DNA from 2 places in the Delftia sp. ASV31 genome. Region 1 is predicted to be linked to the other one. Evidence: riboswitches for the same ligand, from Rfam matches in the RefSeq annotation. Region 1 holds a riboswitch; the other holds the start of a gene.
The links. Region 1 has a riboswitch for S-adenosylhomocysteine ahead of ahcY (adenosylhomocysteinase). Riboswitches for the same ligand answer to the same signal wherever they lie in the genome.

Region 1 (4,416 bases):
CACGATGCCGCCCTTGCCGACCTGGCCCGGCTGCAGTTCGAACTGCGGCTTGACCAGCATCAGCAGCTGGCCGTGCGGCTTGAGCAGGCGCGTGACGGCCGGCAGCACCAGGGTCAGCGAGATGAAGGACAGATCGCCCGTGACGAAGTCGAACTGCGGCGTGATGTCCACGTCGGCAAACTCGGCGCGGCGGCGGCGCTGCGTGGCCACCGTGCCTTCTTCCCGGGCCTTGCCCTTGGCCGCGCGCTCGGCCTTGAAGGCCTCGATCTCTTTTTCCTTGGCGTCGTCGCTGTCGTCGTAGTCTTCATCGACCAGACCGCCGTTGCGCATCCAGGCATAGGGCGCCACGGGCTGAGTGTCGTTGTCGTCGGGATCTTCTTCCCAGCGTTCGGACAGCACTTCCTCGCAGGACTCCTGCAGGCCCTCGGCCGTCACCGCGCGGGCGTTGACGCCCTCGACGCAGATCACACGCACATCCGAGCGCAGCCGGTCGTGCAACTGGCCATGGCCCACGTCCACGCCGATGACCTGGGCGGCGCCCGCCTGCAGCAGGCAGTCGGTGAAACCGCCCGTGCTCTGGCCCACGTCCAGGCAGCGCAGGCCCTGCACCGACAGCTTGGTGGCCGCCAGCGCGCCTTCCAGCTTCAGCCCGCCGCGCGAGATGAACCGGGCCTCGGCCCCGTCCAGCAGCTGCAGCTCGGCACCCGCAGGAATCTCGTCGCCGTTCTTGGCAACCTTCTTCCAAGGCGTCAGCGGCGTCATGCGCCATTGCACGCCGCCCGCAATCAGCCGCTGCGCCTGCGAGCGCGTGGCCGCATGGCCGGCTTCCACCAAAAATACATCTGCGCGCATAGCGTCGCTCCAGGAAATCTCAGTTGACTAATGCCCGAAACCGGCGCGACCCAACTCAGGGACGCCAAGCAAGGGCCGCCCCGCAGCGAGGGCGTCGTCCCCCTCCTCCGCGAAGCGGATAGAGAGGGGGAAGGCGCGTCAGCGCCTCAGGGGGTGCTTAGTAGCGATAAGTTTCGGGCTTGTAGGGGCCCTGCTTGCTCACGCCGATATAGGCAGCCTGGCCGTCCGTCAGTTCGGTCAGCATGGCGCCGACCTTCTTCAGGTGCAGGCGGGCGACCTTCTCGTCCAGGATCTTGGGCAGCACGTAGACCTTGCCGACCTCGTAGGCGTCGGGCTTGGTGAACAGCTCGATCTGGGCGATGGTCTGGTTGGCGAACGAGGCGCTCATCACGAAGCTGGGGTGGCCGGTGGCGCAACCCAGGTTCACCAGGCGGCCCTTGGCCAGCAGGATGATCTTCTTGCCGTCAGGGAAGGTGATGTGGTCCACCTGGGGCTTGATTTCTTCCCACTGATACTGCTCGATGGAGGCGACGTCGATCTCGTTGTCGAAGTGGCCGATGTTGCAGACGATGGCTTCGTTCTTCATGGCCACCATGTGCTCGTGGCGGATGATGTCGCGGTTGCCGGTGGTGGTCACGAAGATGTCGGCCTTGTCGGCTGCCCACTCCATGGTCACGACCTTGTAGCCTTCCATGGCCGCCTGCAGGGCGTTGATGGGATCGATCTCGGTGACCCAGACCTGGGCCGACAGCGCGCGCAGCGCCTGGGCGCAGCCCTTGCCCACGTCGCCGTAGCCGGCCACCACGGCAACCTTGCCGGCGATCATCACGTCGGTGGCGCGCTTGATGCCGTCCACCAGCGATTCGCGGCAGCCGTAGAGGTTGTCGAACTTGCTCTTGGTGACCGAGTCGTTGACGTTGATGGCACGGAACTTCAGCGTGCCCTTGGCCGACATCTCGTTGAGGCGGTGCACGCCGGTCGTGGTCTCTTCGGTCACGCCGATGATGTGGGCGCTCTTGCGCGTGTACCAGGTGGGGTCCTGGGCCAGCTTGGCGCGGATGGCGGCGAAGGCGATCTTCTCTTCTTCGGAGGCGGGGTTGTCCAGCACGGACAGGTCCTTTTCGGCGCGCATGCCCAGGTGCAGCAGCATGGTGGCGTCGCCGCCGTCGTCCAGGATCATGTTGGGGCCTTCGCCTTCGGTGCCGGCGGCGCCGAATTCAAAGATGCGGTGGGTGTAATCCCAGTAGTCGGCCAGCGATTCGCCCTTGATGGCGAACACGGGCGTGCCGGTTTCAGCGATGGCGGCAGCAGCGTGGTCCTGCGTCGAGAAGATGTTGCACGACGCCCAGCGCACTTCGGCGCCCAGGGCCTTGAGCGTCTCGATCAGCACGGCCGTCTGGATGGTCATGTGCAGCGAGCCCGCGATGCGCGCGCCCTTGAGGGGCTGGGCAGCGGCGAATTCCTCGCGCGTGGCCATCAGGCCGGGCATTTCGGTTTCGGCGATCAGGATTTCCTTGCGGCCCCAGGCAGCGAGGGAAATGTCAGCGATGGCCGTGTCGGCGGAAACGGGACGAACAGCAGCGTTCATGGTTTTCTCCAAAAGATGAATGAAAAACCACGTTCTGCGGGAGACGAAAAAAAGCTCACCGCACAGAAAGCGTGGGCGAGCGTCGTTGCAGGTATGACTCCGAGCCTCGCGACCACGCCTGATGTGTGGGGCCGCTGCAACGCTCCTCGGAGAGGCGCCGATTATACCGATCCCGTGGATGCCTCACCGCCCAGCCCCACAAGCCGGTAGCCCACCTGCAGCTCGGTCACCAGGTGGCGCGGCTGGGCCGGCTCGTCCTCGATCTTCTGGCGCAGATTGGCCATGTGCACGCGCAGGTAGTGGGCACGGCTCAGGTACTCGGGGCCCCACACCTGCAGCAGCAGCTGGCGGTGGGTGAGCACCCGGCCCTGGGCGGCGATCAGGGCCGCCAGCAGGCGGAATTCGATGGGCGTGAGGTGCACCGGCTGCCCCGCGCGCCGCACCTCATGCGTGGCCAGGTCCACCTGAACCGGGCCGAAGTGCACCTTGCTGGACGCGGCGGTGCCGCCCGCCCCACCGGCGGCGCCCAGCTGCTGGCGGCGGCGCAGCATCACGCGCAGCCGGGCCAGCAGCTCGGGCACGCCGAAGGGCTTGACCAGGTAGTCGTCGGCGCCGGCATCCAATGCGGCCACCTTCTCGTCCTCACGCTCGCGCGCGGAGAGCACGAGCACGGGCACGGAGGACCACCCGCGCAGCTCGGTCAGGACCTGCTTGCCATCGGCGTCGGGCAGGCCCAGGTCGAGGATGACCAGATCGGGCTGGCGGCTCGCCGCCTCGATCAGGCCGCGGCGCGCGCTGTCGGCCTCGAAGACCTGCCAGCCTTCGTCTTCCAGCACCAGGCGCACGAAGCGGCGGATGCCGGGGTCGTCCTCGATCATCAGGATGCGGTTGGCGGGCGTGCTCATGGGAGGCTTTCGTGCATGGCGGGACTCTAATCCAGCGCAGGCTGCTCGGGCACGGGAAAGCGCAGCGTGAAGATGGTGCCCGGGCCGGGCCGCGCGGCGGCGGCCTCGATGCGCCCGCCATGCGCCTCGACGATGCTGCGCACCAGCGCCAGGCCCAGGCCGATGCCCGAGACGGTGGACTCGGCCGTGCCGCGCGTGAAGGGCTCGAACAGCGTCTCCACCGGCAGATGCGATGGCAGGCCCGGCCCGCCGTCGCGCACGGACAGCAGCAGTTCGCCGTCCTGCACACGCGCACTGATGGCCAGCGGCGTGCCGGCCGGCGTGTACTTGGCGGCGTTGTCCAGCAGGTTGACCAGCACGCGCTCCATGAGCAGGGCATCGAGCTGCAGCAGCGGCAGGCTGGCGGGCACGTCGGTGCTCACGAGATGCTGGCCCAGACGCGCGCGCATCTGGCGCAGCGCGCTGCCCACCACTTCGTCCAGCGGCAGCCATTCGCGCTGCAGGTGCACGCCGCCTTGCTGCAGGCGCGCCATGTCCAGCAGGTTCTCCACCAGGCGCTGCATGGCCTGCGCCTGGATGCGGACCTGCTCCAGCATGTCGGCCGCGCCGCCCGGCGGCACATGGCGCTGCGCGGCCTCGGCCGCGCCCAGGATGGTGGTCAGCGGGGTGCGCAGGTCGTGCGAGACGGCCGACAGCAGGGTGTTGCGCATGCGCTCGCCCTCCATGGCGATCTGGGTCTGCTGGGCCACGGCCACGAAGTGCTGGCGTTCCAGCGCCAGCGCCACCTGGCTGGCACAGGCCTCCAGCAGGCGCTGCTCCTCGGGCACCTCCAGGCGCTGCGGCGCACGCAGCTGCAGCACCAGCACGCCGCGCATGCGCACGGGTGCGGCCAGCGGCACATAGCGGGCCGGTGCGGCCGGCAGCGTGTCCGTGCCCTGGCCGGCCTGCTGGCCATGGTCCATGGCCCAGCGCGCGATGCTGTCGTCCATGGCGCAGGGGCCGCCGCCCGCGGGCCGCAGGCGCTCGTCGGCATCGGGCAGCAGCAGCCCGGCCTGGGCGTCGAACACGCCC
Region 2 (4,416 bases), on a different contig from region 1:
CCTCGGCCAGGCGGTCGGCAAGGGCCTTGAACATGATGCCGGAGTAGTCGTCCAGCGCGTCCTGGAACTCCTTGTCCTTCTTCTCGGCGCCGATGCCGGCCGTGACGGCGAACAGGCCCGCGTAGTCCTGGATGCCCGATTCCTTGGTGGCCACGAAGTCGGACAGGCAGCGGCTGGGGCGCATCACGGGCTGGCCATCCGGGCCTTCCACCATCTGCTTTTCGGTCTGCTGGCGCATGCCGTACCAGGTCATCAGCACCTGGCTGCGGGACTCGTCGGCGTAGAACTCGATGTCATCGCCCACGCGGTTGGCCGGGAACAGGCCGATGGCGCCGTTGGCCTGCAGCCATCGGCCTTCGATGATCTTCTTGAGCATGGCCTGGCCGTCGGCCAACACCTTGCGCGCCTCGACGCCGACGATCTCGTCGTCGAGGATGGCCGGATAGGGGCCGGCCAGGTCCCAGGTCTGGAAGAACGGGCCCCAGTCGATGTATTCGGCGATCTCGGCCAGGTCGAAGTTGCGGAACACGCGCCGGCCCAGGGCGCGTGGCGCAACGGGGGCCTGGGAAAAGTCCACGGGCGTGGCGTTGGCGCGGGCCTTTGCCAGAGGCCACAGCGGTGTCTTCTTCTTGTTGGCGTGCTGGGTGCGGACCTTGTCGTAGTCGGCCTGGATCTCGGCCAGGTAGTTGCCCTTGTTCTCGCCCAGCAGGCTCTGGGCCACGCTGACGCTGCGCGAGGCATCGGGCACGTAGACCACGGGGCCTTCGTACTTGGGCGCGATCTTGACGGCGGTGTGCACGCGCGAGCAGGTGGCGCCGCCGATCAGCAGCGGAATCTTCTTGATGCGGAAGTAGTCGTCCTTGTGCATCTCGCCGGCGACGTATTGCATCTCTTCGAGGCTGGGCGTGATCAGGCCAGACAGGCCGATGATGTCCGCGCCCTCGGCCTTGGCCCGGGCCAGGATCTCATGGCAGGGCACCATCACGCCCATGTTGATGACCTCGAAGTTGTTGCACTGCAGGACCACGGTGACGATGTTCTTGCCGATGTCGTGCACGTCGCCCTTGACGGTGGCGATGACGATCTTGCCCTTGCTGGACACGTCCAGGCCCGCCGCTTCCTGCTGGCGCTTTTCCTCTTCGATGTAGGGCACGAGGTGGGCCACGGCCTGCTTCATCACGCGCGCCGACTTGACCACCTGGGGCAGGAACATCTTGCCGGCGCCGAACAGGTCGCCCACGATGTTCATGCCGTCCATGAGCGGGCCTTCGATCACGTGCAGCGGGCGGCCGCCGCCCTGCACCACGATCTGCTGGTAGGCCTCTTCGGTGTCGGCGACGATGAAGTCGGTGATGCCGTGCACCAGGGCGTGCGACAGGCGCTCGCCCACGGTCTTCGGGTTCTCGGGCGTGCCGCGCCATTCGAGCTTCTTGCTGTCGTCCTTGGCGGCGCCCTTGGCGGCGTCGGCAATCTCCAGCAGGCGCTCGGCGGCGTCAGGGCGGCGGTTGAGCACCACGTCTTCCACGCGCTCGCGCAGCTGGGGCTCCAGGTCGTCATAGACACCGACCATGCCGGCGTTGACGATGCCCATGTCCATGCCCGCCGAGATGGCGTGGTACAGGAACACGGTGTGGATGGCCTCGCGCACGGGGTCGTTGCCGCGGAAGCTGAAGCTCACGTTGGAGACGCCGCCCGAGACCTTGGCGCCGGGCAGATTCTTCTTGATCCAGCGCACGGCCTCGATGAAGTCCACGGCGTAGTTGTCGTGTTCCTCGATGCCGGTGGCCACGGCGAAGATGTTGGGGTCGAAGACGATGTCCTCGGGCGGGAAGCCCACCTCGTCCACCAGGATGCGGTAGGCGCGCTCGCAGATCTCGATCTTGCGCTGGTAGGTGTCGGCCTGGCCCTTCTCGTCGAAGGCCATGACCACGGCGGCCGCGCCGTAGCGCCTGATCAGCCGGGCCTGGCGCTTGAATTCATCCAGGCCTTCCTTCATGGAGATGGAGTTGACGATGCCCTTGCCCTGCAGGCAGCGCAGTCCGGCCTCGATGACCTCCCACTTGGAGCTGTCCACCATGACCGGCACCTTGGCGATGTCGGGCTCGGAGGCGATGAGGTTCAGAAAGCGCACCATGGCGGCCTTGCTGTCGAGCATGGCCTCGTCCATGTTCACGTCGATCACCTGGGCGCCGTTTTCCACCTGCTGGCGTGCCACGGACAGCGCTTCCTCGTACTGCTCGTTGAGGATCATGCGCGCAAAGGCCTTGGAGCCCGTGACGTTGGTGCGCTCGCCCACGTTGACGAACAGCGTGCCCTCGCCGATGGAGACAGGCTCCAGGCCCGACAGACGCATGGGAGGGGGAGTGAAAGAGGACGACATCAAGCTCACCTGCAAAAACGGCATGGCAACAGGTGAGCGTCGTTGGCACCGTGGGCGCGGTCCGGCCGGGAACCTGCACCTGGCCCAAGCCTGACGCGGCACGCGATCCGGTGTACGGATGGGCGGGTGCCGCGCTGCAACGCTCCTCGGGCCAAAGCCCGGGATTCTACGGCGGCTGGCGGCGGCCTGCAGTGCGGGTTTTACGCCCGCATTCGGGGCAGGCCTGCACAAAGCCATGCGGCACTGCACCAAAGCGCGGCAGCGCGGGCCCCTGGCGCCGCCTTCGGGGCAGATTGTGGATGCCCCATCGCCCCGGATTCTTTGCAACGCCTGAGGACAACGCTCCTTTTTTTGCATCTGGCACGCAATTCGCTATCTGCTGGGTACGTGGTCTGACCAGTCAGGCCAAAACCATCCACCCGCGCCAGCCCATGCAAAGCATTCCGATCTCGATGGCCCAGACGCTGCAGCAGCACATCCTGAGCGGCCACTATCCCGGCGGCAGCCAGCTGCCGCCGCAGCGCGAGCTGGCCCGGCAGCTGGGCATCAGCCGCGCTTCGCTGCGCGAGGCGCTGTCCATGCTGGAGGCCCTGGGCCTGGTCGAGATCCAGCCGGGCAAGGGCGTGCGCATCAACGGCCCGCACAGCGGCCGTGCACGCATGCACCGCGCCTACGCCACCCCGGCGCTGGGCACGCTTTCGCCGCGCCAGCTGATCGAGCTGCGCCTGGTGCTGGAGCCGGGCTGGGCCGCGCTGGCGGCCGTGCGCGCCGACGACAGCGGCCTGCGCCAGCTGCAATGGACCCAGTCCCAGCTGGCCCACGCCCTCGCCCGCAGCGACCTGCTGGCCGCCGCCGACGCCGATCTGCAGTTCCACCTGCTGCTGGCCCAGCTGTCGGGCAACCCGGGCCTGGTGGCCATGGCGCGTCAGCTGGAGCTGGCCATCAGCCACAGCCTGCGCCTGCCCTTTGCCTGGAGCGGCGCCGACGACCAGCCCGTGCGCGAGCACGACGCCATCGTGCAGGCCGTCTGCGCGGGCGATGCGCCGGGTGCCGCGGGCGCCATGCGCGCCCACCTGCTGTCGGCCGCCAGGCGCAGCGGCATCGATCTCGACACGCCGGACAACGCGGCGGCGCCCGACGCGACGGCGCCCGACGCAACGGCGCCCGATACATCTGCGCCCGACCCTGACCCGCTTTCCTTTCGCCTCACTCCACCTTCCGAAGGAGCTTTTGCATGACTTCCCCCCTGACACCCCGCCGCGCATTCATCCGCACCGCCCTGGCGGCCGCCACCCTGGCCGCTGCCGGCCTGGGCGGCGCAGCCCATGCCGACATGCTGGCCAACATCCAGAAGGCCGGCGTGCTGCGCGTGGCGATTCCGCAGGACTTCCCGCCCTTCGGCTCGCTGGGCACCGACCTGAAGCTGCAGGGCTATGACATCGACATGGCCGCCCTGGTGGCCCAGGAGCTGGGCGTGAAGGTGGAGCTGGTGCCCGTGACCAGCACCAACCGCATCCCCTTCCTGACCACGGGCAAGGCCGACATCGTCATCTCCAGCCTGGGCAAGAACGCCGAGCGCGCCAAGGTGATCGACTTCACCCAGGCCTATGCGCCCTTCCCCAAGAGCGTCTACGGCCCCAAGGACGTGAGCATCAAGGCCCCTGCCGACCTGGCCGGCAAGACCGTGGGCGTGACGCGCGGCTCCACCGAGGACCTGGCCCTCACGCAGGTGGCGCCGGCCTCGGCCACCATCAAGCGCTACGAGGACAACAACGCCACCGCGCAAAGCTATCTGACGGGCCAGGTGCAGCTGGTGACGCTGGGCAACATCGTGGCCAACGCCGTGAACGAGCGCACCAGGCTGCGCCAGCTGGACGCGAAGTTCGCGGTCGAGGACACGCCCTGCTACATCGGCGTGGCCAAGGGCGAGCCGGCGCTGCTGCAGAAGGTGGACGCCATCATCACCAAGCTCAAGGCCGATGGCCGCCTGACCGGCCTGTCCCAGCGCTGGATGAAGATGCCGCTGCCCGCCACCC

Region 2: it holds a riboswitch for S-adenosylhomocysteine, as region 1 does, so the genes downstream of both, metH (methionine synthase) here and ahcY (adenosylhomocysteinase) in region 1, are expected to answer to the same signal.

Annotation. Positions count from the first base shown of each region.
Region 1 is NZ_JAELTK010000094.1:11,284-15,699, reverse strand. Features, by position in the region: gene JHD82_RS24705 (TlyA family RNA methyltransferase) at 1-852, opposite strand, end outside; gene ahcY (adenosylhomocysteinase) at 1,010-2,440, opposite strand; S-adenosyl-L-homocysteine riboswitch at 2,511-2,594, opposite strand; gene JHD82_RS24695 (response regulator) at 2,602-3,345, opposite strand; gene JHD82_RS24690 (sensor histidine kinase KdpD) at 3,372-4,416, opposite strand, start outside.
Region 2 is NZ_JAELTK010000080.1:13,594-18,009, forward strand. Features, by position in the region: gene metH (methionine synthase) at 1-2,353, opposite strand, end outside; S-adenosyl-L-homocysteine riboswitch at 2,408-2,534, opposite strand; gene JHD82_RS23130 (FadR/GntR family transcriptional regulator) at 2,812-3,618, shown strand; gene JHD82_RS23135 (transporter substrate-binding domain-containing protein) at 3,615-4,416, shown strand, end outside.